One region of the Bacillus sp. FJAT-27231 genome, then DNA from elsewhere that is predicted to be linked to it. Evidence: riboswitches for the same ligand, from Rfam matches in the RefSeq annotation. Region 1 holds a riboswitch; the other holds the start of a gene.

What was found. Region 1 has a riboswitch for S-adenosylmethionine ahead of AC623_RS07480 (Na+/H+ antiporter NhaC family protein). Riboswitches for the same ligand answer to the same signal wherever they lie in the genome.
Region 2: it holds a riboswitch for S-adenosylmethionine, as region 1 does, so the genes downstream of both, AC623_RS06465 (O-acetylhomoserine aminocarboxypropyltransferase/cysteine synthase family protein) here and AC623_RS07480 (Na+/H+ antiporter NhaC family protein) in region 1, are expected to answer to the same signal.

Annotation. Positions count from the first base shown of each region.
Region 1 is NZ_LFZU01000001.1:1,577,476-1,584,944, forward strand. It holds gene pdxR (MocR-like pyridoxine biosynthesis transcription factor PdxR) at 1-1,034, shown strand, start outside; partial or broken gene AC623_RS20960 (transposase) at 1,054-1,228, shown strand; gene AC623_RS07475 (MFS transporter) at 1,320-2,501, shown strand; SAM riboswitch class I at 2,746-2,853, shown strand; gene AC623_RS07480 (Na+/H+ antiporter NhaC family protein) at 2,963-4,243, shown strand; gene AC623_RS07485 (zinc-dependent alcohol dehydrogenase family protein) at 4,808-5,800, shown strand; gene AC623_RS07490 (SH3 domain-containing protein) at 6,425-7,021, opposite strand.
Region 2 is NZ_LFZU01000001.1:1,355,554-1,363,022, reverse strand. It holds gene AC623_RS06480 (TIGR00282 family metallophosphoesterase) at 1-756, opposite strand, end outside; gene rny (ribonuclease Y) at 819-2,378, opposite strand; gene recA (recombinase RecA) at 2,619-3,665, opposite strand; gene AC623_RS06465 (O-acetylhomoserine aminocarboxypropyltransferase/cysteine synthase family protein) at 3,962-5,257, opposite strand; SAM riboswitch class I at 5,354-5,463, opposite strand; gene AC623_RS06460 (competence/damage-inducible protein A) at 5,551-6,795, opposite strand; gene AC623_RS06455 (hypothetical protein) at 6,920-7,267, opposite strand; gene pgsA (CDP-diacylglycerol--glycerol-3-phosphate 3-phosphatidyltransferase) at 7,452-7,469, opposite strand, start outside.

The sequences.
Region 1 (7,469 bases):
ACTTCCCTCTAAAAGTCTGGAGAAGAATCGCTAACCAGGTATTAGCATTACAAGAGAGCTTTCAATATGGAGAGCCTTTTGGGGAGATATGCGTGCGAGAACAGATTGCTGCGTATTTGTTTCAATCGAGGGGAGTAAAAGCAGAGGCAAATGCGGTTATTATCGGCAGCAGTACCCAGCAGATGCTCATATACCTTGGCCATATACTGAAAGATGATTTCGAAAGTGTCGTAGTAGAGGACCCTGGATATGATGGTGCAAGGGAAGCTTTTCATTTCCATCGCTTTTTGCTTGAAACCTTGCCAGTTTATGAAACAGGAGCCGATTTCACCCAATTAGAACAAATGACATCACGATTAATCTATGTAACGCCTTCCCATCAGAGCCCAATGGGGGTAAGTATGTCCATTCAACAGCGGCAAATGCTTATTCATTGGGCTGCCAGTATACAGGGATATATTATCGAAGACGATTATGACAGCGAATTTCGTTACACACAACGGCCATTTCCAGCTCTTGCTTCCCTTGATGCCACAAGGGTTATTTATCTGGGGAACTTTTCGAAGTGTTTCCTTCCAGGGATCCGTTTAAGTTATATGGTGCTCCCACAACCGCTATTAGATCGTTATAAAAATCACTTCCGTCATTTCGAGAGCACCACTTCACTTCTTAGCCAACTCACAATGGCTAAGTTCATGGAAGAGGGAGAATGGAATCGTCATATTAAGCGTATGCGTCTTGTTTATAAACGAAAGATGCAGCACTTAGTATCATTGTTAAAAAAAGAGTTCAAGCAAAGTATATCTATTATTGGCGAACAGTCTGGTTTGTACTTATTAGTCAAAGTACACACGAATCGTTCAGAAGAATGGCTCATCAAACAGGCTTCCGCTTATGGTGTTAAAGTGTATCCTATCTCACTATACGTCGTTAACAATCATTCTGATCAACCAGTTATTAAGCTTGGTTTCAGTAATCTTTCTGATGAGGAAATCCAACTTGGTATAAGCCTCTTAAAAAAAGCTTGGTTTTAAAAGTCTCAACCTTATCACAGCTGCTGGCATTTGTGAAGACGGATCGAAAGAAGTGCTGGCTTACACGATGGTCCCCAGAGAATCAGTGTTTGTCTGGAAAGGACTGCTGGAAGACATCAAAGAGAGAGGGGGAAGGAAGACGTAATATTGCCCGCAAAGTTCATGTAGCTGACCAGGCAGAGATCTGTGAAGATTGACTTCAAATCGGTTTTATATAAGCAAACTGGAGGTTCTTTTTCTTTTTGTAAAACATATTATTCAGCTTTATTTAAGAGGGGGGATATTATGATTCAAAGTTCTTGGAGAGCATTGGCGTGGATTGGATTATCAGAATTGTGTGCTTTAAGCTTGTGGTTTAGTGCATCAGTGATTGCCCCCGAACTAATTGAAGTTTGGAACCTTAGTTCCAATTCAGAAGCTTGGCTTTCTGCTTCTGTTCCTATCGGATTTGTAATAGGATCATTATTCAGTTCATATTTTGGGGTGGCTGACCGTTTTAATCCCCGAAAAGTTTTCGCAATTTCAGCATGTCTAGGTGCAATATTGAATGCTTCACTTATTCTAGTTGATTCCGCTTTTTTCGGTATTCTACTTAGGGTTTTAACCGGCATAACACTCGCTGGTGTATACCCAGTAGCTGTGAAAATTTTATCACAATGGTTTCCAAAAAATCGCGGATTTGCAATTGGAATCTTAATAGCAGCCTTAACATTAGGGTCATCATTACCTCATTTTGTTGTGATATTTTTTTCTTCGTTAAATTGGAAATTCGTGATCATTTGTAGTTCAATTTTGGCTTTATTATCGGCTCTAGTTGTCGCGTTTATTTTAGAAGATGCTCCAGTAAAATCGAAAAGATTGCCTTTTTCGTTAAAATTAATAAAAAAAGTAGTAGTGAATAAACCGGTAATGCTCGCGAATTACGGTTATTTTGGTCATATGTGGGAATTATATGCGATGTGGACATGGCTTCCTTCCTTTTTGGCAGCTAGTTTCTCAACCTATTCACCAGGAATTCCTCATTGGTTCATTGCGTTATCCTCTTTTATTTCAATAGGAATTGCAGGAGGGATTGGATGTATAGCAGGTGGACTAATCTCAGATAAAATAGGAAGAGCCAATTTAACGATTATTTCTATGCTGATCAGTGCTGCCTGTTCAATAGTAATAGGTTTTACATTTGGACAATTTATTTGGCTAACTCTAATAATCGCCATTGTTTGGGGGATGTCTGTCATATCTGATTCCGCCCAATTTTCTGCAGCAGTTTCAGAAATAGCTGAAGTTGATTATGTAGGTACAGCCCTTACTTTTCAAATGTGTATTGGTTTCCTGATTACTATATTTTCTATTAATCTAATCCCTATTATTCAGAGAATCGTTGGTTGGGAGTGGGTCTTTTCGGTATTAGCGATTGGACCTATTCTTGGAATGGTATTTATGGTCAAATATAGACGTTACGAATAGCTTTTTTACGGAACGCTGTTTACAATTTTTTGTTTATGAAAGTTTGACATAAAACAACCTCCTTTGTTATTTTATAATACTTTTGATGGTTGACTGGAGTAAAAATTTTCAGTAACGTTTATCCTTTTAAGCCCTAATATAATCTTCCATTCGTCATCCAAAAATATCCATAAAAATTTTGTTGATAAAGGAATAAAAATCTTGTAGTCTTTTATTTACTGTGACAAATGAATAAGATATTTTCTTCTTATCAAGAGAGATGGAGGGGCTGGCCCGATGAGATCTCGGCAGCGGAACTTAGTGATTAAGTTGCTGTGCCAAATCCAGCAAGCAAAGGCTTGCTAGATAAGAGGGGTGTTTTATAGATATAAGGCCTCTTCTTGTTGTTTCAAGAAGAGGCCTTTTTTCGGGGCAAAACTGGACAAAAGACGTGCCCTTTTTTATTTTTTGGAGGTGGAACCATGAAGAAAGGAAATCCATGGGCGCTAATCCCATTTGTTGTTTTTTTGATTTTATTTATTGGTTCAGGGGTTATGACAGGTGATTTTTATGCCTTTCCTGTCATTGTAGCCATTGCCATTTCGGGTGCTGTGGCTCTGGCGATGAATCGAAAAGAATCGTTTTCGAGAAAGGTTGATATTTTTTGCCAAGGAGCAGGAAATTTAAATGTCATGCTGATGGTTGTTATTTTTCTCTTGGCTGGAGCCTTTTCAGAGGTAGCGAAAGGCATGGGGGCAGTGGATTCCACTGTTAACTTTGCTTTATCGGTCGTTCCGCAAAACCTGCTTATCGTAGGCTTGTTCATCATTGCCTGCTTCATTTCCCTGTCAATGGGTACATCAATGGGAACGATTGTTGCACTGGCGCCAATTGGAGTTGGGATAAGCGAGCATACTGATCTTGCCATGGCTTTAATAATGGCGGCGATTATTGGCGGTTCGATGTTTGGCGATAATTTATCCTTTATTTCAGATACCACCATTACTGCCACTCGTTCACAAGGTGCGCAAATGAAAGATAAATTTAAGGTAAATTTTTGGATTGTGTTGCCGGCAGCTGTTGTTACAGGCATTATTTTAGGCGCTATCACAATGGGTGAAACGGCACAAGTAGAGCATTTAAACTATAATTGGGTGAAAATTGTTCCTTATGTTTTGGTTATTATTTTTGCGTTAGCTGGAATGAATGTTTTCCTTGTTTTGGCATTAGGGGTTGTTCTGGCCGGAGCTGTAGGCTTAGCGGATGGCAGCTATCATGTAATGAGCTTTTTGCAAAAGATTGGTGAAGGCATGGCAGGCATGTATGAAATCGCCTTTCTTGCGATATTAATAGCTGGAATGGTGGAGGTTATTAAATTTAACGACGGGATTGATTTTCTGCTTCACCTTGTGACACGAAGGATTAAATCAAAAAAGGGTGCTGAATTTGGGATTGCCGGTCTCGTGGGCTTAACGGATTTATCGACGGCCAATAATACGATTGCTATTTTAATCACCGGTCCGCTTGCAAAAAATATTGCTGATCAGTATGGGATTGAGCCGCGAAAGTCCGCGAGTATATTAGATATTTTCTCCTGCTCGACCCAAGGCCTTCTGCCATATGGAGCCCAATTATTGGCAGCTGCAAGTGTAGCCGGAATATCGCCAGTGAGCATCCTTCCATACTCTTTCTATCCAATCCTTATAGGAATCTGTGGAATCATCGCTATTCTCATGGGATACCCGACAAAAAAGAAAGCCTGAACTTCACCACTTTAAATTAATGGGGCCTGTCCTCCAGTTGTTAAAAAAGGTAAAGTATTAGTGCATCAGTCATGGCCTTTGAAAGTATGGAAATTTGGAACCTTAGCTTTAATTCAGAAGCTTGGCTTTCTGTTTCTGTCCCTATTGAATTTATAATAAGATCATTATTTAGTTCATTATTTTTGGGAGGCTGACCGTTTTTAGTCCCCAAAACTTTTTTTAACTTCGTCATTTCTAGGTGTAATACCGAATATCTAACAAGTTTTAATCGATTAGGCCTCTTTCGCTATTCTACTTAAGGTTTTAATTGAAATAACATTCGCTTGTGGGAAGTTTTATCACAATGGTTTTCGAAAATTGCGCGTTTACAATTGAAATCTTCATAGCAGTATTAACATTAGGGGCATCACTATCTCATTTGTTCAGCAATCGGGCGCTTTCCTGTAGCAGGGATTAGCGCTTATTTCCATTTTAGGGCCAGATTGTTGTAGACTATCTAGACGAGGCAGTTGAAGTGAAGAGGATATAATTAAATAATCTGATTTATATGAAGGAGACATAATGTTGGATGCAAAATGTATTAAATTCTATGAATTCGGTAGTCCTAGAGATGTAGTAAGAGTGGAGTCTAAAAGTATTCAGCCACCAAAAGATAATGAAGTCCTTGTTCGAATGTTAGCTCGCCCTATCAATCCATCTGACTTAATACCGATTAGAGGGTCATATTCTCATCGGGTTTCTTTGCCAAATATTCCGGGATATGAGGGAGTTGGTATAATAGAAGACGTCGGTCCTTTAGTTTCCCATCATTTTATTGGTCAACGTGTTCTACCTTTGCGAGGGGAAGGTACATGGCAAGAGTTTGTTAAAACATCATCAGAATTTGTGGTTCCTATACCTAATTCGATTGATGATTTTACAGCAGCACAGATGTATATTAATCCAATTACAGCATTGGTAGTATGTACCGAAGTTTTAAAATTAAAACCAGATGATGTTTTATTGGTTAACGCATGCGGTTCTTCTATTGGGCATGTTTTTGCCCAATTATCGAAAGTTTTAGATTTTCGGTTGATTGCAGTTACTAGAAATAATAAGTATATGGAGGAATTGCTTCATCTTGGTGCTTCTTATGTGATTGATACATCTCAACATGACTTAAATGAAGTCGTTATGGAATTAACTAATGGGATGGGCGCTGATGCTGCTATTGACTCTGTTGGGGGTTCAGATGGAAATGCATTGGCTTATTGTGTAAAGCCTAACGGAAATTTTTTAGCCATCGGCCTTTTATCAGGGATACAAGTGAATTGGGCAGAAATTATAAAAAAGGCTAAAGTGAATGCTAATATGTTTCATTTACGAAATTGGAATAAAAATGTTTCAGCAGATAAATGGCAAGAAACCTTCCATCGCTTAATAAATCTAATAAGTGATGAAAAATTATGTTTGATGACGGTAGATTCTCAGTATGATTTATTAAATATAAAAAGGGCTATTAAAGTTGTTGAATCTTCTAAAAAGACAAAAGGGAAAGTGTTTTTAACTAGCTATTGAGTTACTAATTTTCAATTAATATTAATAAATGAGGTCTATTGTGGAGTAACATAAATAGGAAATGATCAAACTTTTTTATAAAAGCATAATCTAATTGAAAATATTTAAGAGCATGTTTTGATCCATCTTTTTTCAAAACATGCTCTTTTCTATGACCATTTGTCAAGGTTATTAGTACCAATGTGATCAAACTTTATTTTAAAATAACACCCGGCTTTTTGCACTATTCTTATTTCTTATGAATAAACTAATTTATATTCATAGGTACGCCGCTTTCACTTAACTAAGATATGGCCGTTGATGAGCTGGACAAATGTCTGGCTTTTTTTACGGGTTATTTATCTAAAGGGCTTTATAAGGTACTGAAGATAGACAGTCTTTGAATCCGTTCTACATTCATTGAAGCCTTAAAAGTCGCCGTACTTTTTGCAGGCTGCACTTTCCCAGCTTGTGATTAAAGACGCAGCCAGCGAATGTATAAGAGTCCTGCGCGATAAGGGGAGAACCCAGTCGTAGGCAGTCCACCTTGCATTTCAAGGAAACTCTTGGTCTCTCGTGCTTTCGAGATGGTTAATGAATGAATATTTGTCTATATTTTTTCATTATCAAAATTGCCATGTTCCTTTATTTGAAGTAGGTCCCGTCAAACGTTGCCGCTGCCCCATGCCAATATAGACAAGCAGATGATTCCTTTAGCCGGATAGAGTTTCCTTGATGGGTAAAGGTTATGCGGCAGTAAGGGTCCTTAGAGAAGGAGGATTTTGTATAGCCAGAATAGGTGGCTTTCCCGTCTTTTCTCTTGGCAGTTCCTTGAAGATCTCCGACATGCCCGCCCATGACAACATGAATATCAAACTTGAAGCTAGAGGCTGTTTCATGGGTAATCAATAATTTTCCAAATTCAGTCTGCCATTTCCCGCTCCACTTTTTTGTGGAAGGGGAAGTGGGTGTTATCGCTTTTAAATACCTTGAAGCGACATACCCCGCTTTGTTTTTATATTTAATTTTTGACCAGCCGCCAGGCGCTGTACTATATACATACACGATAGTCCCATTTTTCAGAGAGCCCACGATTTTGGCTCTTGGACTTGGCTTCTCTCGTACATTCAACGTAGTTTTTACCTTCACAGTATAGTTTCCGGTGCTGGCTGCTGTTAGCTTGGCAGAGAGCAATGTGATGGATAAAAAGAAAATCACCATCAATAGGAATATTTTCTTCACAGGGAACTCCTCCTTTTACAAAAAAATCCATCCCATTGTATTGTACCACGGGGGTGTTGTTGTCTTTTGGTATTTTGAACGACATCTTCCGTCATTATAAACCAGTATTCTATTGAACCTGCCTTTCATACAATCGTGCCATTAGACGCCGACACAACATAGATGAGAAATGAAAGGGGGGAATGATAGAATAGCGGCTTCTGGAACGAGTAACAAGCGGAAGAAAAAGTAGAAATAAAGAGAGTAAAGAGGCAGATTTGCAATAGAGGATATTGTGTCCGTGTAGTTTGCTGGCACTGGGGATGAGGGATATGGCGGTGGATGATCTATCAAGTGGCTAGAGCAAAGAGGAAGAACAGGAGAATTATCTAAGTATAAAACATATAGGAGAGTCATAGACGATAGCTTACAAAAATATGTTATTTATTAAAAAAGAAGTTGATGCTTC
Region 2 (7,469 bases), 220 kb from region 1:
AATCGCTTTTGCTTTTCCTGTCTTTCTATCTACTTCGATTAAACAAGCACTCAACTGCGTTCTTCCGCTTTTCGGAACTTCGAACCGAACAGGAAGTCCAGTGGTGAATTTTTTCAAGACTGCTCCTCTTTCCATGCCAAGAATCCCGTCATAAGGCCCTGTCATACCCACATCAGATAAATAAGCGGTTCCATTTGGTAAAATACGATTATCTGCTGTTTGTACATGCGTATGTGTACCGACTACAGCTGTAACGTCTCCATCTAAAAACCAGCCGATTGCTTGCTTTTCACTTGTAGCTTCAGCATGGAAATCGACGAAGATAATAGGGGTCCGTTCACGGGCTTTAGCAACTAGTTCTTTCGCTTTCTCAAAAGGACAATCAAGTGCAGGCATAAAGGTACGTCCCTGCAGATTAATTACGGCAGCTTCTACGCCGGCACGCTTAACAAATACTAAACCGCTCCCCGGAGTACCCTCAGGAAAATTAGCTGGACGGACGAGTGCGTTTGCGTCATCGATAAACTCAAAAATATCTTTATTATCCCAAGCATGGTTACCGAGAGTGACGACATCGGCTCCATCTACTAAAAATTGACGGTAAATCTTTTCTGTTATCCCCCGCCCCGAAGCCGCATTTTCTCCATTGACAAAGGTCCAGTCTGGTTGATATTTACGTTTCAGTCTCGGTAAATATTGGTTAATCATGTCGCGCCCTAGAGACCCGACAACGTCGCCTACAAATAAAATCTTCATATAAATTCCTTTCTTCGCCTTTATTTCCCCATAGGGAAAGCGGTGTGATTGATCACACCGCTTTATTTCGCATATTCCACAGCACGCGTTTCTCTTATAACTGTTACTTTAATATGGCCTGGATAATCAAGTTCTCCCTCGATTCGTTTCCGAATGTCCCGTGCTAGTCGGTGTGCTTGTAAATCATCTACCTGTTCAGGCTTCACGATAATTCGCACTTCGCGGCCAGCCTGTATCGCAAATGACTTTTCAACACCGTCATAGGATTCAGCAATTTCCTCGAGTTTTTCCAATCGGCGAATATAATTTTCCAGCGTTTCACTGCGGGCACCCGGTCTTGCAGCCGATAGTGCATCAGCAGCAGCCACGAGTACAGCAATAATAGAAGTTGGCTCAGTATCACCATGGTGAGAGGCAATACTATTAATAACAACCGGATGTTCTTTATACTTCGTCGCAAGCTCGACTCCAATTTCTACGTGGCTTCCTTCGACCTCATGATCGACTGCTTTGCCAATGTCATGAAGAAGGCCGGCACGGCGGGCAAGCGTCTCATCTTCTCCAAGTTCCGCTGCCAGCAAGCCAGTAAGAAAGGCGACTTCCATCGAATGCTTCAGTACATTTTGACCATAGCTTGTACGATATTTCAAGCGCCCTAAAATTTTGATTAAGTCTGGATGCAAGCCATGAACCCCTACCTCGAAAGTCGTTTGTTCACCGACTTCACGAATGTGTTCATCTACTTCTCTGCGTGCCTTATCGACCATTTCTTCGATACGAGCTGGATGAATACGTCCATCTTGTACAAGTTTTTCAAGGGCCAGCTTGGCAGTTTCCCGACGAATAGGATCAAACCCTGAAAGGATTACGGCTTCCGGTGTATCATCAATAATTAAATCAATACCTGTCAGCGTTTCCAGCGTACGGATATTTCTACCTTCCCGTCCGATGATACGGCCTTTCATTTCATCATTTGGCAATGTTACAACGGATACAGTTGTTTCTGCCACATGGTCGGCCGCACAGCGCTGAATGGCAAGAGAAAGGATTGACTTCGCTTTCTTATCTGCTTCTTCCTTGGCTCGGTTTTCTTGCTCTTTTGTCATTATAGCAATATCGTGTGCAAGCTCTTGCTCCGTCCGATCCAATATAATGGAGCGGGCTTCTTCCCGAGTGAGACTGGCGATTCTTTCTAGTTCCGCCTGCTGCTTTTTGATCATCTCTTCCACTTTGCTGTCCATCTCTTCAATATGTTGTTGTCTCTCAGCAAGAATCTCCTCTTTTTTCTCAAGCTGCAATTCGCGTTTATCAAGCGATTCATCTTTTCTGTCGAGGTTCTCTTCCTTTTGTAACAAACGATTCTCTTGTCTTTGCAATTCGTTTCTTCGTTCACGAAGTTCTAGTTCCGTGTCTGTACGAAGCTTATGAATTTCATCCTTTGCTTCAAGCAGGGCCTCTTTCTTTAGCGCTTCTGCCTCACGTTTCGCATCGTCAATAATTTGATCTGCAGCACTTTTAGCTCCTGCAATCTTTGATTCTGCAATGGATTTTCGAACAAAATAGCCAACAACTACACCGACGATTAGGCCAAGCAAAATGGAGATGATTGTAATGGGTTCCATCCTTTCACCTCCTCTTGCTATGAACTTTTGTCATGCTTTTAACATGTCGGCTGGTACATTGTGTCAACATTTCAATATACAGCTTCTAATTTCCATTTTTAAGAGAAAAAAATGTAAAATATACATCTCAATTTTATAGTTGTGAAAATTTCTTGTCAAGGGTTTCATCCCCAGCAACTGCTTTCTCCCTACACAGATAAAAACAAAAGAGCGATGTCCCCTTGACACCGCTCCTCATGATTATTCGTCAAGCAAGCTAAACTCCTCTGTTGCTTCTTCTTCATTCGTTTCCACAAAATCTGCATCCAGCCCATAATGCTGGCGGATCTTCATCATAATCTCCTGGCGAATAGCCGGATTTTCCTTTAAGAACTGCTTAGCGTTTTCACGACCTTGCCCTACGCGCTCTTCATTATATGAGTACCATGCACCACTTTTTTGCACAATATCTACTTCCGAACCCATATCGATAATTTCACCTTCTCTGGAGATTCCTTCTCCATACATGATATCGACTTCCGCTACACGAAACGGAGGGGCTACTTTATTTTTCACTACTTTAATTTTTGTTTTATTTCCTACAATTTCGTTCCCTTGTTTTAATGCTTCCGCACGACGAACTTCCAAACGGACGGAGCTATAGAATTTTAGTGCACGTCCTCCAGGTGTTGTTTCAGGGTTTCCAAACATTATTCCGACTTTCTCACGAATCTGGTTAATAAAGATCGCAATCGTTTTGGACTTATTGATGGCACCAGACAATTTACGAAGAGCCTGTGACATTAAACGCGCCTGTAAACCGACGTGGGAATCCCCCATTTCCCCTTCGATCTCCGCCTTCGGTACGAGAGCAGCGACTGAATCGATAACAAGGATATCGATAGCACCGCTGCGTACAAGAGCTTCAGCAATTTCAAGTGCCTGTTCCCCTGTATCTGGCTGCGAAAGGAGCAACTCATCAATATTCACTCCTAGTTTCTGAGCATATACAGGATCAAGCGCATGCTCCGCATCGATAAAAGCAGCTTGACCGCCAGATGCCTGTACTTCAGCAATAGCATGAAGTGCTACAGTTGTTTTACCAGAGCTTTCCGGACCATAGATTTCAATAATACGACCGCGTGGATAACCACCTACACCAAGTGCTGCATCAAGAGCGAGCGATCCGCTTGGGCTTGTGGAAATCTTCCGATCCGTTTGTTCTCCTAATTTCATGATAGACCCTTTACCAAATTGTTTTTCAATTTGCTTTAAGGCCATATCCAATGCTGCTTGACGATCGTTCACTAAAATTCCTCCTTAAAATTGGCAATCTATTAAATAAATGCACGTAGACATGTTGTTTCAGAACCTATACTAACTATACCTCTTTATTGAGATAATTTCAAGCAAAAAGCGAACATTTATTCGGTTTTTTTGTTTCCGAAAGAAAAAAGAATTAGGATAAAAAACTAGAAAAAAAGAAGAAGAGATAGCGGAAAAAAGAGAAGAAAAAAGTAACTCCTGCCTCTTTATTTTATCATAAAGAAGCAGGAGAAGATAATGTTTAGCCTATAAAACTTTCTATTTTACTCTAGTTCCTATTAGCCCTCGACCGCTACGCCCGTTGCTTTTTCAATCGCCTGATTTAAATCAGCAATCAAGTCTTCTGTCGATTCCAATCCAATTGACAAACGAATCATTTCTTCTTTTGTGCCTGACTTTGCTAAATCTTCACTGCTTAGCTGCTGGTGAGTTGTAGAAGCCGGATGAATAATTAATGATTTGCCGTCCCCAACGTTGGCTACGTGTGACCAAAGCTTAATGTTGTCAATCACTTTTTTGCCTGCTTCCCGTCCGCCTTTAATACCGAACACGACGATCGAGCCAAATGTATTATTTAAATACTTTTTCGCTAATTCATGGGATGGATGGTCTGCAAGGCTTGGATGAGATACCCACTCCACCGCCGGATGATTGTTCAAATAATCTACAATCGCAAGTGTATTTTCATGGTGACGTTGAATACGCAAATGCAGCGTCTCTAATCCTTGAAGCAGCAAGAATGCGCTATGAGCACTTAAAGAAGGGCCGAAATCTCTCAACAGCTGAACACGTAGTTTAATAGCGAATGCTGGTCCTTCAAGGTCAGCAAATCTTAGTCCGTTATAGGATTCGTCTGGCTCTGTAAAGCCAGGAAACTTCTCACTATTCCAGTCAAACGTTCCTCCGTCTACTACTACTCCACCAATAACTGTTCCGTGGCCGCTGATCCACTTCGTAGCAGAATGAACGACAATATCTGCTCCTCTTGTAAGCGGGTTAGCACCATATGGTGAAGCAAATGTATTATCTACGATAAGCGGAATACCGTTTTCATGAGCGATATCTGCTACTTTTTCTACATCCAACACATTTAAAGATGGATTACCGATAATTTCACCAAAAAGGGCTTTTGTTTTTGGTGTAATCGCTTTGCGGAAGTTCTCCGGATCAGTCGAATCAACAAATTTTACATTAATTCCGTATTTAGGAAGCGTATTAGCAAAAAGATTGTATGTACCTCCATATAAATTAGCTGCCGCTACAATTTCATCTCCGGCATGGGCCAAGTTTAAGATTGAAAAAGAGATAGCTGCCATTCCAGAAGAAAGCGCTACGGCAGCTGCCCCTTTTTCCAAGAGAGCGACACGCTTTTCAAACACGTCTACTGTTGGGTTCGTAATACGTGTATAGATGTTTCCTGGCTTTTGTAAAGCAAATAAAGCATTGGCATGATCCGTATCTTCAAAAACAAAAGAAGTCGTTTCATAAATTGGAACAGCGCGTGCACCCGTGACCGGATCAGGCACCTGTCCCCCGTGAAGTAAAATCGTTTCTTTATTCCAGTTGTTCGTCATTGTCAAACCCTCCTAATGTATTTAATAAAATATTTGTGATTCGAGGAATATAAAAAACCTCTTCTTATGAAGAAGAGGGTTTGTTATAGGATCCTCCTCTTATCTTTCAGGTTCGTCTACCTGCAGGAATTAGCACCGTCTCAGACAATTGTCTGAAGGTTGCCGGGCTTCATCGGGCCTAATCCCTCCGCCGCTCTCAATAAGAGTACTTATATTTAATTAAGTCATGACTAAACCTTGTTTCTCATTATATAGCTTATTGATCAGATTAGTCAATAATATTCGGAATTTTTTCACTTATCTTCAGCAAGTTCCGCTAGCAAATAATGACATGCGTATTTAACGGAACGTTTTCTGATTCCAGCACGACTCCCTGCCAAGTCAAGCTTAAACGCTCTTGGTTGTTTATACTTGGAAGCAAGCCCAATCCAAACAGTGCCAGGCGGTTGTCCTTCCGCCTCATCAGGTCCAGCCACACCTGTAAAGCTAATACCGAAGTCAGCGTCTAGAAGCTGGCGGACGTTCTCTGCCAGTTCAAGAGCACACTCCTCACTAATAGCTCCATGACTTGCAAGTGTTTCTTTTTTCACATTTACAAGCTTCTCCTTTGCCTGATTAGAATAGCAGACAATGCCTCCATTGAAAAAAGTACTTGCTCCCGGAACAGCTGTCATTTCACTTTGGAACAGCCCTCCTGTTAAACTTTCAGCCGCTGCCAGCGTATGAGACGTTTCCTTTAAGCGCTCTGCTAGTTCCCGGGCAATCGTTGTATCATTATATCCGTAAAAATAGTCACCAACCCGACGAAGAATTTTTTCTTCTGCTTCTTTGATCATTTGCAAGGCCGTCTCTTCTGACTCATGCTTGGCTGTAATTCGGAGTGTTACCTCTCCATCTCCCGCAAGCGGCGCAATCGTTGGGTTTTGCTGGGCAAGCAATAAATCCTCCACTTCTGTTTCCAAAGCAGATTCACCGATACCAAAAAACCTTAGAACCCGTGACTCAATCTTCTCCACTTTCTCGAGTACATCTAACAAGGCTGGCTTGGCATATTGAGTAAACATCGGCTGCATTTCTCGAGGCGGTCCCGGCAAAAGTATGTAACAATGGTTTTCTCCTTTTACCATCATTCCTGGCGCCATGCCATGATCGTTTGGCAGAACAAGACTTCCTTCCATAACGAGCGCCTGCTTTTTATTGTTTGGTGTCATAGGGCGTTTTGTTCTAATAAAATAACTCTCGATGCTCTTTAGTGCCTCTTCATTGTATACGAGCGGACGGCCGATATGAGAAGCAATGACTTCTTTTGTTAAATCATCTTTTGTTGGACCGAGCCCCCCTGTAAAGATCAGCAAATCCGCCCTTTTTTCAGCTTCCTTAATGGCATCAAGGACACGGTTGCCGTTATCGCCAACCACGGTATGGTAATAAACATTAATGCCGATTTCCGCTAACTGCTGGGAAAGAAACTGGGCGTTTGTATTTGTAATTTGTCCAAGCAGCAGCTCAGAGCCAACTGCAATAATTTCTGCATTCATTCTTCTCATCCCTTCTCTTTCCTAAAGTTGATAGTTGATAATAATCAAGGGAAACGCTATGTATGAGGACTTTCTCAAAACTACCCCTCTGCTAATCTAACAAAGAATGAACTTAGCATGAAGTTCAAATCCCATAATGTATCATATACCTCTTTTCTTTTGCAGCCCGTATAATTTTCGAGGCCAGCTCATTAAGACCGGCGGATTCGTTAAAAGACGTTGAGGATGTCACTACATCATAAAACAAGGATAAAGATTCAGGCGGAATAATCGTTATCCCACAATAAGCTAATCCATATTCTGGACGATTAAGCGAATGAAAGTAGGTTTTCATCGTTGCTAATTGTTCATTTAAATCAAAGATAAGATCATCATCAACAGAAATACAATTGTATTTCTGAGGATCATAATCATCGTAGTTTTTCCGGCTATCAACCGCATCCAGTATGCCGAATTCATGTACACAAGGCATGATCGTCCCCCTCTTCATTTAAATGCGAGGAATTTGAGAATGCATCCATTATTAGCACTCCCTGTAACAGGGCTTTCCTAAAAATAAAGCTGCTCCAACAGTGGGAGCCTCTTCTCTATAGCATCGTGTTAGACGTTAAATCCTATAGATGACGAGACTCTTTACTTCGGAACAGCTTTTTCTCTTATTTTGAATGTTTAAA